Linked DNA regions of Crateriforma conspicua. The protein of the gene in region 1 interacts with the protein of each later gene in a pairwise test. Links are inferred from orthologs where the notes say so. Each region holds a gene or a part of one and is shown in the gene's direction. Other genes may lie near its edges.

Region 1 (7,255 bases):
TTCTTCAGCAGCGTCGACGGCTTCTTCGGCAGCTTCGGTGGCTTCCTCAGCAGCCTCTTCGGCGGCGGGTGCCGGGGGGACTTCGCCTTCGTCAGCAGCAGCTTCGTCAGCAGCAGCTTCGTCAGCAGCGGCTTCTTCGGCCGGAGCTTCAGCAGCTTCTTCCGTTGCGGCTTCGTTGATCACGACGCTGCCGGGGACCAAAGTTTCGCCGGGAGCCAGATCGAAACCTTCCGCGGAAACGGGAGCTTCAACAACGGTGCCTTCGACGGCAACCGGGGCGGCTTCGACCACAGCGCCGCCACAGCAATCGCTGACGACGGGTGCGGCTTCGACAACGGGAGCGGCGCCACAGCAATCGCTGACGACGGGCTCGACGACCGGGGCGGCTTCGCAGCAGCTCGGTGCCGGTGCGGGCTCACAGCAAACGGGCTCCGGCGCAGGTTCGCAGCAAACCGGCTCTGGGGCGGGTTCGCAGCAAACGGGTTCCGGCGCGGGTTCGCAGCAGCTCGGTGCCGGTGCACAGCAGCCGCTCTTCTTGGCCATCAACTTCTTGAACAAGCCGAACGCATCGGCGGAACCGGTAAAGGCGGGCGATGCAGCAATCATGGCTGCCATCGCGATCATCACGTAACTACGACGCATTAACTGTCTCCCAAATTGGATCGGACTTTCTCGTGGCGAACTCGTGTCGCACGAACGGGGAAATGAGGGCCTGCCTCCTGGACCCGACTTCATTCAGGGCAATGCGAGTGTTTCATCGCGACCCACCATCGTTGCAAACAGGCAAAACAGGCGAAATGCACAGCTTTTTCGGATTGCGCAATGTTGCCTGTACGATAATGCTGGCGAAGGGAAAGTCAATCGCCGCCAGCCCATCGTCCGCCGCCACCATGGGGGGCAATCGCGGAAAACGATCGACGCGGGGACATGGCCCGATCCGAATCACCGGCAAAGGGCCGACGCACCACCGACCGCTGGCCCCCGTTTTGACGACGATCATGACGTAGGGAAACTTAGCAAGGTTGCCCACGACCCCGCAAACAGACCCCCAAGGAGCACTTGGCCGCACTTAGGGCAGTGCGCACGAAAAAAAGCGGCGTATCGATCGACCGACCGATACGCCGCCTGATGTGGTTCTTGGTGGCTCCGGAAGTCGGGGTCAGCGGGAGACCGATTCCGAGGTCGCTTCGGCAACTTCATCGGTGCTGGTGCCACCGCCAAAAAGTGTCGCGATTTGCTGTTCATTCTCGAAATCAATGACCGTCGGGGCTTCGCCCGGGACCAATTCGATCACCATGCCGGAAATCCGCCACTGGCCGGCTTCTTGCTGAACCGCCCAGACGACCTGTGTTTTTTCAACGCTTTCGGCACCGTCTTCCGCTGTGACGGGCTCGGCCCAGACGGTGTGGACCAACAGCGATTGTCCGGCCGGTTCTCCTTCGACGCTGGGCGCCGGTTGGCTGCGGGTGACCACGAACTGAGCGTCCGGAGCCCCCAGGCTTTGCACGCCGCCGAAACGGCTGATGACGCTGCGAGCCTGATTGGTCAGCAATTCTTCGGCTGACGCTTGTCCGGCCCCACGACGAATGCGGTCCAGAAATTGGCTGACGACCGCTTCGGCTTGTTGGGATTCGGCGGCGGACTGCGTACCGGAGCCGTTATTCGCGGCGTTCGCCGGTGCGGCGGCTTGGGCCACCGATGCGGCAGGTTCGTCCGAGCCACATCCGACCAACAGCAGGGTGGCCGGAACCAGAGAAAGGCAAAGCAAGGTCTTCAACATGGAAACGGTGTCCTGCCGTACGCGGAGATGGGTAGGTGATTTAGCGATGATCTTGCCGCGTCCGGCACAATCAAGCGTGCCGGAAAGCCGAATCGATTCGGCTCGTTGCGGGTGTTCGGTGTTTCACTACGGGTCGGTCGGAGTCGGGGTCAAGACGGATTCGGCACGACCGCACCTGCGAACAGGTACAATCGGGAGTTGCCGTGCACGTTTCGCCCGATCCGCTAGCGGCACCGGCCGAATCGGCTAGCGGTACCGACCGGAGGGTCCGATGTCTGAATCGCCCAATCCCCAACGAGCCGCCGTGATGCGGCAATGCCGCGAAGACCGCCGGGCCATGCTGAAACGTTGGGACGAATCCGGCGAGGCGGTGATCGACCGTTACGAAACCGAAACCCTGGCCCTACGCGGGCAATTGGCCAAACTGGCCGGTTCGGTCAAACGACAGGTTCAACAAAAATGTGAACCGCTGATTCGTCAGGCCGAAGAAAGACGAATCGAAGTTCTGTCGCGATTTGATCAAGAAAAAAACACCCCCAGCAGCGCACGCCAAAAGGACGACCAAGCGATTCGCCAGGCGCACCACCGGGCCGCGGCCGCCATCGAACCGCTGCGATCCTGGATGCACCAGCACGGGACCGATTTCGGCGAAGTCCGCGAAGACGCCGCCGCCTACGGTCGCTTGGAACTGCGCCCCCCTGATTCCATCCGCCAGTCGGTCGAATCCATGCACGACCTGACGGCGCGCATCGAGCAGTTGAACCAAGAACTGCACGGTCTGCGAATCACGCGAATCCACGATCACTTTTGGTTCCCGATCGGCGGCATCGTCATCGGTCTTTTGTTGGCGATGCTACTTCTGTTCACCGCGGACGCTTCGCCAATTGCCGCGGGCAGCACGTTCGTGGCCGCCCTGGTCATCGGCATCGCCGCCCACTTTGCGACCATCGGCCCCCTTCAAAAAAAGATGGCTTCGCATCAAAACCATGCCTGTGACCTGATCGCGGCGGTGGAACACGCCAAAGCCAAAGCGATGCGTGTTTCCGCTTCGATTCACCAGTTGGAAGCCAGTGACCTGGCCAAGAAACGAGACAAAGACTTGGCGGTCATCGATCGATGGCTGGAAGAACAAAAACAAGCCGTCGCAGCGGAGATCGAAGCGTCGACAAAGGACAAGCAGGAAACGCTTAAGCAAAAACTGGCCGAACTGGACCAGACGTTTCAGCAACAATTCGAATCCAACGAAGACAGAATGCGACAACAGGCCGACGAACTGGCCATGGATATTCAAAAGCGTCTAGAAAACGTTTCTTAGATGCATTGCCGCCAGCCATTGCCAGACATCGCCGATGGCCGCCTACCCCCAGACGATTTAACGACCTTGCTGAAACGAGAACGGGCCGAACACATCGATCGCCGGTTGGCGGATCTGTACCCGAACCCACCCATCCCACTGGATCATCACGACGAATTCACGCTGTTGGTTGCGGTGGTATTGAGCGCGCAGTGCACGGACAAAAAAGTCAACGAAGTCACCCCGGAATTGTTCCGCGTGGCGGGCAATCCGATGGCCATGCGTGATCTAGGCGAAGCGGAAATCTTGGAGATCATCCGGCCGCTGGGGCTGTCAAAATCAAAGGCAAAAAATCTGGCCGCCTTGTCACAGATCTTGATCGACAGGCACGACGGCCAGGTCCCCGGTTCGATTGATGCGTTGGAATCGCTGCCCGGCGTGGGGCACAAGACCGCCAGCGTCGTCATGGCACAGGCCTTCGGCGAACCCGCATTTCCGGTCGACACGCATATCCATCGCTTGGCTCAGCGTTGGGGTTTGACCAACGGCAAGAACGTCACACAAACCGAATCAGACCTGAAGAAACTGTTCCCACGTGACCGCTGGAACGAACTGCATTTACAAATCATTTATTACGGTCGGGAACACTGCACCGCTCGTGGTTGTGACGGTACGGTTTGCCCGATTTGTCGCGAAGTCTATCCGCGTCGACGTAAACCGGTGATCCACCAAAAGGCATGACACGGCTTGCCCGACCGATGCATCGCTATGACACGGGACTGCCGGACAGTTCCACCGCTTTGTCTTTGACGCCTTTCAGATCCAATTTCCCCGTGCCCAGCAGCGGAATGTGATCGACTTCCACAAATGCGTCACGGGCCGGAACAAACAAATTGGGCAACCCCGCGTCGGTCAAAGCCTTGCGCATCGAATCGGGATGAATTGTTTCATTCATCACACCGGGGGCAAGTAGCACCAACAAGCGTTCGCCCTTCTTTTCATCGGGCACCGAAGTCACACACAGCGGGACATCGGGATGCCCATCGCTGGGCTCCGGTGCATCGGCCTGATTCGACTCCAAAAAATCCAGCAAGACTTCTTCGACCCGAACGTGCGGAACCATTTCGCCGCCGATCTTGGAAAACCGGCTGAGCCGTCCGGTGATGTGCAAAAAGCCTTCGGCATCCACATGCGCAATGTCGCCGGTGGTGTACCATCCCGACGTGATTGCTTCGGCGGTCAAATCGTCTTGTCCGGCGTAGCCCCGCATCACATTGGGTCCCGACACGATCAGCATGCCGTCTTCGCCCGCGGGCAATTCGTGACCGTCATCGGGTGAAACGATTTTGATGCCCAGCCCGGGAAATGGTCGTCCGACGGAACCTTCCAGTCGGTCGCGTTGGTGCTTGGCGGCGGATCGACTGGGCGGAATGTTGACCGCAACCAGGGGACTCAGTTCGGTGGCCCCATAGCCTTCGATCGGCCGGACACCGAATCGCTGTTCGAACGCATCGAACAAGTCCGGCGGCATCTTTTCGGCGCCCACGACGACGACGTCCAGATCGGCAAACTGATCTGGGGTGACGCGACGCAGGTAACCACGCATGAACGTCGGTGTGCCCAGCAAGACTGTCGCGTGATATCGCTTGGCCAGCTTGCCGACCTGTTTGGAATCCAACGGGTTGAAGTGATAAACGCCGGCGGGGCCCAAGGTGTTGACGGCCCACAACGTCACGCTGTAGCCGAACGAATGGAAGAACGGCAGGACGCCCAACACGTTGTCTTCGGAATCCAAGCGGACCAACCGTTCGATCCCGTCGACGTTGTGGCTGATGTTGGCGTGGCTCAGCATGACGCCCTTGGGCATTCCGGTCGATCCGCTGGTGAAGATGACCGTCAACAGATCATCCGAATCGATGCGATTCAGCCCCAGCATTCGATCCAGCAGCACCGCGGGGATCAAATTGGCTTGGATGAATGCGACCACCTTGTCCATCGTGGTGATCTTGTCACGCAAGTCTTCCAGCATCACCGTTTCGGCGGACAGTTCAAAATCGAACTTGTCCATGAACTTACGACTGGTCAGCACATGCCGGACGCCCAGTGATTCGGTGCAATGATTCAACACATCGCTGGTCACGGTGTAGTTCAGGTTGGAACTGATCCGCCGGTCCATCGCCAAAGCCACGTTGACCGCGACCCCGGCAACGCTGGGCGGCAACAGGATGCCGACGAACTTTTCATCGCGATCGAAAATCTCGCGACGCAGTGCACGACGCAGTGCAAACACACGTGTCAGCAACGCACGACCGCCGACTTCCACGCCGGTGGAATCGGCTGCCTGCATACGCCGGCCGCGTCGACGCCAAACGCGGATCACTCGACTGGGCAAAACGGGGTACCGGCGACGCGTTTCGACGCTGGCCCGCGCCCCCAGATCTTGGACCCGCGACCGCATCACATCCAACGGCGTATCGGCTGCCAACGGTTCGCCGATGTACAGGGTGATCTGGCGACGAAACTGGCGTGGCCATTTCCAAAAGAACTTGCCGCCCGAAAAACTGAACACGCTGCCCCACATCCCCTCGTGCCACATCGGGATCACGGGGGCGTCGGTGCCCTTGAGAATTTTCTTGATGCCCGGTTTGAATCCATGAAGCTGGCCGGTCCGGCTGAGCGAGCCTTCGGGAAACACACCAACGACGTCGCCGTCGTGCAATCCGTCACGTGCCGATTTCAGCGCCCGCGCGATCGACTTAGGGCTGGCCGACATCAAAATCGTATCGAACGCCCCCGCAATCCACTGCATGACGCCGCCGTTGAAGTTTTCGGCGGCCACGACGAAACGCACATTTCGCGGCAGCATCCACAGAATCAGAATGCCATCGATCCAGCTGATGTGGTTGCTGATCACCACACACCCGCCGTCGCGGGGCAGATTCTCTAGTCCGACAACACGTTTGCGGTACAGCAGTGACAGCACCGGACGAAAAATCGCCCGCATGAATGTCCGCCGGGAAACCACCGCCAGAACGGCCATTGCCAACACCAACAGCACCACGGCCACAGCAATCGCTTTGAATATCACCCAATCACCCACATCACAGTCTTCGATCGATTCGTCGGCCGACGGGGCGGTGGCGAATCCGTCTTGTTACGCCGGATTATGCCGCACATGGCGTTTGTCAGGCGAACAATCGGAACGTTTTACGTCATCGTCACTCCGGCTCGAAGGCCAATTCACCGGAGCCCACATCGGTTCAAACACTGCGCCGCGTCCAGCCCGACGGCCGATTCAATCACCAAATCGTTGTAAATACTTTCCCAACCGCAATTTTCGCCGGGTGCTGTCGCTGGTCATGTACCGAATGCTTCCGAACACCGGACGCTTGGGGCCCCACGCCCGATCGGTTCGTCCCAGCACCCACAGGATCCCGCAATAGCTGTTGGGGTCCCGCCCGTCCAAGCCGTACTTGTTGTTCAGGTGGATCATGAAATCCAAGGCCTGCTGGGCGTTTTCGGTCCAGTGCAAAATCTTCTTGCCCCACAACATTCGCATGTAGTTGTGCATCAAACCGGTTTCCACCAGTTCACGCTGGGCGGCGTTCCAAAGTTCGTCGTGCGTTTGGGCGTTTTCAAATTGCTTCAACGTGTACAAGTAGGGTCGCGGATCCGATCGAGTTTCAGCAATCGTCTTCTGCGCCCAATCGGGTAACGATTCCAGTCGATCGTAGGTCTGCGGACGCTGATAAGCTTGATTGAACCCGATTTCACGCCAGGTCAAGATTTGATCCAGCAAGGCTTCCGCCGGCGGACTGGTGTTCCAGAACCCGTGGTTCTTGCCGTTGGCCGCCCCGGCCTGATCGGGAGTCCAAGATTCATGATCCAAGATCGCTTGGACCACCTGGTGGGCGGCGATGTGACCAAAGTGCAGATGCGCGCTTAGCCCCGTCGTTGCATGTTCGTCGGGATGGTTCCGCAGTTCGTCATAGTCCGACAACCGCTGCTTGAGGAACGTGTCCAATCGCCGGTTCGCTTCGACACTTCCACCCCGAACCGTGGGGCTGGGCCGAACGTCGTGGTCGATCGGGATTTCGGCCAGCCCGCCGTCGCCCAGCAACGCCGTAAGATCGGCAGCCTTCCAGCGGCGTTTCACCCCCGCAGGCAACAACGAATCCGCA
Region 2 (7,735 bases), 2.7 Mb from region 1 along the record:
CACGGCCAAACGTACACACATCAAGGTGCGATCGTCCGTTCGCTGCATCCCGGAAAACCCGGCCAGTACTTTGAATGCCGCATGAAAGCCAACCGGACGGAAATGTCGTCGACGTTTTGGTTGATGACCAAAGGCAAGCACGCCAAGAAACTGGAACTGGACATCCAGGAATGCGTCGGACGCACCAGCGAATTGACCGATTCTTGGGCCAAGAACTGGGACCAGATCTTTCACAGCAACGCCATCCACCGGGCCAACCGGAACAACCCCGAAAAGGTCCAGGTTCAAGCCAGCGTTCCGACCGACGTCAAAAACAGCGAACGTTTTTTCGTTTACGGCGCTTGGTGGAAATCGCCGCAAGAAATCATGTTCTTCTTGGACGGCAAACACACCTACACCATCACGACGCCGGTGGACTATGACATCCCGGCGTTCATCCAGATGGCCATCGAAACGTACGACTGGAACCCGTTGCCCGCCGATGGTGGCCTGGTCGAAAGCGGATCGCAGGCCGACCGCACCACGATGTACGACTGGGTTCGGACCTGGCGATTGGACCCATCGGGCGACCGATAAAACGCGGCCTTGGCCAGCGATGTGGACACCCGCGCGGTGAGGTCAGATTTCGTCCAGATTCGGCGGTTCAGACTTCGTCGCTGAAACCCGCGTCAAAGATGCTTTCGCCCATCATCGTTTGCAGGATGACCGGACAGCCTTCTTCCAGCATGTCCAGGACTTCGTCGAAGCCTTCTTCGCCGCCGTAGTACGGGTCCGGGACGTCCTTGGGCCAGTTGTCGTCCAGATAGTCACCGAACATGCGGATGTGTGATTTTTCTTCGTCCGCCATCGCCAGCAGGATCGAGTGGTTATCGCTGTCCATCGCCAGCACCAGATCGAATCGTCCCGGTTGTAGATCCGCGGTGGTCACCTGACGTGCCCGGCTGGTCAACATATAGCCACGAGCCTCCGCGGCGGCCATCATCCGCGGGTCGGCCGGTTTTCCGACGTGGTAGTCGTGCGTTCCGGCCGAGTCGATTTCGACATCCAGGCCGAATTCTTCGGCGAAACGTTTCATCACCGCTTCGCCCGCCGGCGAACGGCAGATGTTCCCCATACAGACGAACAGCACGCGTTTGGTCATCGGACGAAATTCTATTTTGAAAGTACGGCGAACATGGGTGCCCCGGTCCGTGTCATCAACATCGGTGTGGGGCGGTGACGTGCCCAAATCCTAGGCGATGGAAGCTTTCGGCCAAACCGCCGGACTGCGGCAAATCGTCACGATTTCACACCGTTTGTCCCGTCCATCCCAAGTTTCACCCGCAAACTTGGAAATTTGTTTTTAAATCCCCAGGGCCCCCAAAAAGCCCGAAAGTGCACATTTTGAGCCGCCAGGCAGTAGCAGACCGAAGCCTTACAGTACCATTTGAGGGGATTCCTGGGCGGATTCGCACGCATATCTTGCAGGAACCCAACGAGCCCTGAGCACCGATCGTTTGGCGACGACGAGCCTCCCGAAGGGGATTCTAAATTGCTTTAAACGATTGCTTAGGATACTTTACGGCTCACTCGGAATTGCACTGCGACGCATGAGGTACAGTAGTATGTCGATCCGGTTCAGTCAGTCTTGTCCAACTTGCGGCCGACGCGTGGAGATTCGCGCCTCGTTGCTGGGCCACATCGTGGCTTGCCAACACTGCGGCAGCGAATTCGTCGCCAGCGATTGCGACGGCGACGGCCACCAACCACGCAGCACCGAAGAATTGATGCGACGCGTCGATCAGGTGCTGGCCCAGGCGGAGGTTTCCAAAACGCCCCCGGCCCCCACCAACGCTCCGGTGGCCGCCGTTCACCACCGTTAAGGGACGCCTGGTCCACGATCAACGCCCACGACCAACTCCCGCTTGATCTGTTGCCGATTCGGCGTCTCCAACCCAAGCATTGTCATCACGGCCCGGCCTGCACGGCACCGGGCCGTTTTTCTTTGGGGGATGGGGCGATCCGCCGGTATGATTTTGGTGCGTCTTCTTTGTGGCCGTTATCCGCCTGCCGTCTTGCCGGGAATCACCGTGTCTGGCTACTCTAAACGTTCCAGGCGGAGGCTTTTTCGTCGCACCGATCGGCCGTCGGACACGACGTCGACGGCGACCAGAAAGATGCCCGACTTTCGCGGCGGTTTTCAATCGCCCGACCGATCGGACATCCCTTTCCGGTGTGGCATCCAGCCAGACGATGCAACGCCCGTTCCGCCCCATTGCTTGCGGACTATTCTAGCCTTGGAATGCCCGCGCCCTCGGCCGCGATAAAGCCGTTTCAACCATCGGGAAATATTAGCGTCATGCAGGAATCGAAAACCGTCGCGAAAGCCGAAGTCGCCCAACAGCTTGGCGAATTACAAAAGGCCGCCAAGTTTGACACCGACGCAGCGGAAACGCAGGAATGGTTGTCATCGCTGGACTATGTGCTCAAAAGCAAAGGGCCGGACCGCGTTCGATTCCTGATCGATCAACTGCGCGATCGTGCGGCGGCCGAAGGCGTTCCGTTGTCGGCCGACACGGCGACGCCGTACGTCAACACGATTCCGCTGAAAGACCAACCGGCGTATCCGGGCAACCGCGAACTGGAACGACGCATCAAATCGATCGTTCGCTGGAACGCGATGGCGATGGTCGTGCGTGCCAACAAGCGTGGCGGCGGCGTGGGCGGTCACATCAGCACGTTTGCCAGCAGCGCGACGCTTTACGAAGTTGCGTTCAACCACTTCTTCAACGGACGCGGCGAAGACGGCTATTCCGGCGATTCGGTTTATTTCCAAGGCCACGCTTCGCCGGGGATGTATTCGCGTGCTTTCTTGGAAGGCCGGCTGGATGAAGCCAAGCTGGAAAACTTCCGCCGCGAACTGGAACCCGAAGGCGGATTGTGCAGTTACCCGCACCCGTGGTTGATGCCCAGCTTCTGGGAATACCCCACCGTCAGCATGGGCCTGGGCCCGATCATGGCGATCTATCAAGCACGCTTCAACGAATACCTGCGTGACCGCGGCTTGAAAGACACCAGCGGTCAAAAGGTTTGGGCGTTCTTGGGCGACGGTGAATGCGACGAACCGGAAACGCTGGGTGCGATCGGTCTGGCGGCTCGTGAAAAGCTGGACAACTTGGTCTTCGTGATCAACTGCAACCTGCAACGCCTGGACGGTCCGGTCCGCGGTAACGGCAAGGTGATCCAAGAACTGGAATCGATCTTCAACGGTGCCGGCTGGAACGTCATCAAGGTCATCTGGGGCGGCGAGTGGGATGAACTGTTGGCCAAAGACACGACCGGCTTGTTGGCCAAGCGGATGAACGAAGTCGTCGACGGCCAGTACCAGAAGTACACCGGCATGCCGGGCAGCTACATCCGCGAACACTTCTTTGGCAAGTACCCAGAACTGCTGGAACTGGTCAAACACCTCAGCGACGAAAAACTGGAAAAGATTCGGCGTGGCGGCCACGACCCGGAAAAGGTCTACGCGGCTTACAAGCGGGCGACCGAACTGAACAACGGCAAACCGACCGTGATTCTGGCCAAAACCGTCAAGGGTTACGGCTTGGGCGAAGCCGGCGAGGGTCGCAACGTGGCCCACAACCAAAAGAAGATGAACGAAGAGGAACTGTTGGAGTTCCGCACCCGGTTCGGCATCCCGATCAGCGACGAAAAGGTCGGCGAAGCACCGTTCTACAAGCCGCCGGAAACCAGCCAAGAAATCAAGTACTTGCGGCAGCAACGCGAATCGCTGGGCGGATACTTGCCCAGCCGTCCGACCGAACATCCGACGATGGAAGTCCCGTCGCTGGACGATTTCCGCAAGACGATCGCCAAGCTGGAAAACAAAGAAATCAGCACCACGTTTGCCGTCGTGCAAACGCTGGTCGCGATGTGCCGCGACAAACGGATCGGCAAGAACGTCGTTCCGATCGTCCCCGACGAATCACGCACGTTCGGGATGGAAGGCATGTTCCGCCAGTTCGGCATCTATGCCCACGCGGGCCAGCTGTACGAACCGGTCGATTCGGACTTGGTGACCTATTACAAGGAAGCCCAAGACGGCCAAATCCTGGAAGAAGGCATCACCGAAGCCGGTTCGATGGCCAGCTTCAATGCCGCGGGAACCGCGTACAGCTGTCACGGGATCAACATGATTCCGTTCTATATCTATTACAGCATGTTCGGATTCCAACGGATCGGTGACCTGATCTGGGCCGCCGCCGACATGCGGGCCAAGGGATTCCTGATCGGTGGTACCGCCGGCCGCACCACGCTGAACGGCGAAGGCTTGCAACACCAGGACGGACACAGCCTGCTCAACGCGATCGCGTTCCCCACCGTTCGCGCCTACGATCCGGCGTTCGCTTATGAAGTCGTCGTGATCATCCAAGAAGGCCTGCAACGGATGTACGCCGACGGCGAACAGTGCATCTATTACATCACCGCCGAAAACGATCCGTACAACCACCCGGAAATGCCCGAGGGTTGTGAAGAAGGCATCATCAAGGGGATGTACAAGTTCCGATCCAAGGACGTCGACAACGCCAAGGCTCGGGTGCAACTGTTTGGCAGCGGTGCGATCCTGAATTCCGCTTTGGCCGCACAAGAACTGTTGGCCGAAAAGTACGGCATCGCCAGCGACGTTTGGAGTGTGACCAGTTACACGCAACTGCGTCGCGATGCCCAAAGCTGTGCACGCTGGAACATGCTGCATCCGACCGAAACGCCGCGCAAGAGCTATCTGGAAACGATTCTCGATGGCGTCGAAGGCCCGTTCATCTCGGCCAGCGATTACGTGTGTGCCTTGGGCGAACAATTGACACCGTGGATCCCGGGCGACTATTGCGTGCTTGGTACCGACGGCATGGGACGCAGCGAAACTCGCGAAGCGTTGCGACGTCACTTCGAAGTCGACGCGGAATCCATCACCATCGCAACGCTCAGCCGGTTGGCCAATGCCGACGTCTTGTCCGCCGACGATGTCGCCGCGGCAATCAAAGAACTGGACTACGACCCGGAAAAGGCGGATCCGTACTATGCATGATCGGCCCGGTGCCGATCCGCATGGCCACGCCTGATCCCCATGCTCCTTTGAACCTTTCGACCTTTTCCGAACACGAACACCATCCCCCCGCATTAGCAACATGACCGAAGTCAAACTTCCCGAGTTGGGTGACGGCATCGAATCCGGCGATGTCCTTGAAATCTTTGTCAGCGTCGGCGACGTCATCAACGCCGGCGACGACATCGTCGAAATGGAAACCGACAAAGCCACCGTTCCGGTCCCGGCATCGGTCGGCGGCAAGGTGACCAAGATCACGATCAGCGAAGGCGACACGGTGCCCATCGGCGGCGTGTTGCTGGAAGTCGAGGAAGCCGCCGGCGCCAGCGGCGGCAGCGAATCGGCCCCCAGCCAACCGGAAGCCGCCCAGCCGGAGGCCAAGCAACCGGAACCCGCCGCGCCGGCGACGCCGGAACCCGCGGCAACGCCCGAACCGGAACCCGCACCACAGCCGCCGGCCGCGGCGACGCCGCCTGCTGCGGCACAACCCGCTGCTCCAGCCCAACAACCCCCGGCTCAACAGCCGCCAGCGGCCGCTCCCGCACCAGCGGCTCCGGTGCAACCACCTGTCGCTGCACCGGTCGCACCGCCCTCGGGTGCCGTGATTGCTGCGGGCCCGGCGATCCGACGCTTCGCACGCGAAGTCGGCGTGGATCTGTCGCGTGTCCAAGGATCCGGCGAAAGCGGACGCATCACCCGCGAAGACGTCTTGGCCGTCGTGCGTGCGACCAGCGGTGCGGCACGCCAACAAGCCGCCGCTCCCAATGCTGCGGCGGCCCCCGCGGCAGCGTCGGCAACCCCCGCATCGCCCACCTCGGCAGGCACCGCCGACGTGGACGACTTTGGGCCGATCCGTGTGGAACGGATGAGCAAGATCCGTAAAACGATCGCGGCTCAGATGCACAACTCTTGGACCACCGCGCCTCGCGTGACCAACTTCGACGACGCCGACGTCACCGATTTGGAACGGTTGCGATCCAGCAGCAAAGAAGATTACGCGGCCCAGGGTCTGAAGCTGACCACGATGCCGTTCTTGATCAAGGCCGTCGCGACCGCACTGCGTCACCACCCGATCATCAACGCCGTGGTCGATGAAGAAAACGGCCAAGTCATCTACAAGGATTACGTCAACGTCGGCATCGCGGTGGACACCGATCGCGGATTGGTCGTGCCGGTGATGCACAACGCCGATCAAATGGGCGTGCCAGAAATCACACGCAGTCTGGCTGAAATGGCCGGCCAGGTCCGCAGCGGCCAATTCGCCGTCAACGATTTGCGTGGCGGCACGTTCACGATCAGCAACTTGGGCGCGATCGGCGGTCAATTCAGCACGCCGATCATCAATGTTCCCGAAGTCGCGATTCTGCTGGTCGGCCGCAGCCGCAAGCTGCCCGTCGTCATGCCCGATGAAACGATCCAGCCGCGTTTGATGATGCCGCTTAGCCTGTCGTACGACCACCGCCTGGTCGACGGTGCCGCGGCGGCACGATTCTTGAACGACGTGATCGCGTATTTGGAAGCCCCCAGCCGTTTGCTGTTGGCTCTGTAACCACGAATCACTGGCCACAGATCGCTCGTCGGTCAGGGCTTGGCGGCCCGGACCGACGTTGGTCCCCGGACAGGTTTCATTTCGGTTGCGGATCCATCACGATCCGCACCGGCAAGAATCCGACGTGTCGAATGGCGGCACCGCCGTTGTAAAAACGCACGCCGCCGACCTCGCGACCATCGATCCGTTGGTGCGTGTGGCCGAATACGATTCGGTCGACTCCGCGTCCGTCGGTCGGATGTTGGTGCCGCATCCAATGCAGCAATCGCCGGCACGTTCGGTCGATCGGATGCACCATCTTGGCGGTCGCCCAGTGCAATCGAAACGCGATCGCCGCATCATAGGCTCGATTGTGCAAATTCCCGGCCGGCCGCTTGCGGCTCCACTTGTGCCGGTACTTTTCAAACGATTCTTGGGTGCCCTGTTTTTCGATCACGTCACCGTGAACAAACAGGGTGTCGGCGATCCGCATCGCGTCCAGCCCGTTGGCCAAATTCGAACGTGAATCGGACCACGTGGCGATGCGATCTTCAAACGGTTGGTGGGCGTCGTGGTTTCCCCGCAGATACACAAACATGTGATCGGGAAATTCAACGCACCACTGGTCCAGCCACTCGATGGCCGCATCAATGGTTTGGTGCGTCGAACCGACGCGGCTCCAGCGAAAATCAAACAAGTCTCCGCCCCACACACACACCTGGCTCCACCGGACCGCTTGTCGGATGGCATGGGCATGTTGATCGGCGACGCAGCGGGAACTGAACAAATGCAGATCCGAAATAAAGCTGACGCGTGCCGGCAACGGCCGATTCTGGGTCAGCGGATGCTGTGTCCAGTGGCTAATCATGGTCAAACTTCAATGCGTCAAACTTCAAGACGACGAACCAGGGGACGTCAAAGTGGCGGCAACCGGAATCTTCCGCGTCGGGATACCGCGACTTCCGTGCCAATGGCGTGCCGGTCACCCGGCGTCGCCCCATCACAAGGATCGAATCATTAGAATCGTTCCAGCCGGCCACCACATCCGCCATCACAGATGATGACCGATCGGCCTTTGGCGGCTCCACCCCCAGTGACCGTATAGTACGACACGATGCGAT

The links. Proteins that work in one complex are often made in the same cells at the same time.
Region 2: the proteins of nth (region 1) and aceE interact in binary tests that used the Escherichia coli proteins (3 or more experiments, as listed by UniProt). The link is inferred for Crateriforma conspicua from one-to-one orthologs.

What each region holds. Positions count from the first base shown.
Region 1 is NZ_CP036319.1:549,800-557,054, reverse strand. What follows is about bases 2,238-4,988. They hold nth (endonuclease III), read left to right. Parts: upstream 2,238-3,161; coding sequence 3,162-3,815; downstream 3,816-4,988. Other genes in these bases: Mal65_RS02110 (AMP-binding protein), read right to left, coding at 3,841-4,988; Mal65_RS02120 (hypothetical protein), read left to right, coding at 2,238-3,095. In the rest of the region: Mal65_RS26885 (hypothetical protein), read right to left, coding at 1-642; Mal65_RS02125 (hypothetical protein), read right to left, coding at 1,160-1,780; more of Mal65_RS02120, read left to right, coding at 2,052-2,237; more of Mal65_RS02110, read right to left, coding at 4,989-6,174; Mal65_RS02105 (cryptochrome/DNA photolyase family protein), read right to left, coding at 6,370-7,255. UniProt on the Escherichia coli protein: DNA repair enzyme that has both DNA N-glycosylase activity and AP-lyase activity. The DNA N-glycosylase activity releases various damaged pyrimidines from DNA by cleaving the N-glycosidic bond, leaving an AP (apurinic/apyrimidinic) site.
Region 2 is NZ_CP036319.1:3,226,087-3,233,821, reverse strand. The notes cover bases 2,038-5,268. They hold aceE (pyruvate dehydrogenase (acetyl-transferring), homodimeric type), read left to right. Parts: upstream 2,038-2,338; coding sequence 2,339-5,068; downstream 5,069-5,268. Other genes in these bases: Mal65_RS12195 (2-oxo acid dehydrogenase subunit E2), read left to right, coding at 5,169-5,268. In the rest of the region: Mal65_RS12215 (LamG domain-containing protein), read left to right, coding at 1-576; Mal65_RS12210 (low molecular weight protein-tyrosine-phosphatase), read right to left, coding at 644-1,141; Mal65_RS12205 (hypothetical protein), read left to right, coding at 1,650-1,862; more of Mal65_RS12195, read left to right, coding at 5,269-6,635; Mal65_RS12190 (metallophosphoesterase), read right to left, coding at 6,712-7,482; Mal65_RS26465 (hypothetical protein), read right to left, coding at 7,475-7,666; Mal65_RS12185 (hypothetical protein), read left to right, coding at 7,729-7,735. UniProt on the Escherichia coli protein: Component of the pyruvate dehydrogenase (PDH) complex, that catalyzes the overall conversion of pyruvate to acetyl-CoA and CO(2).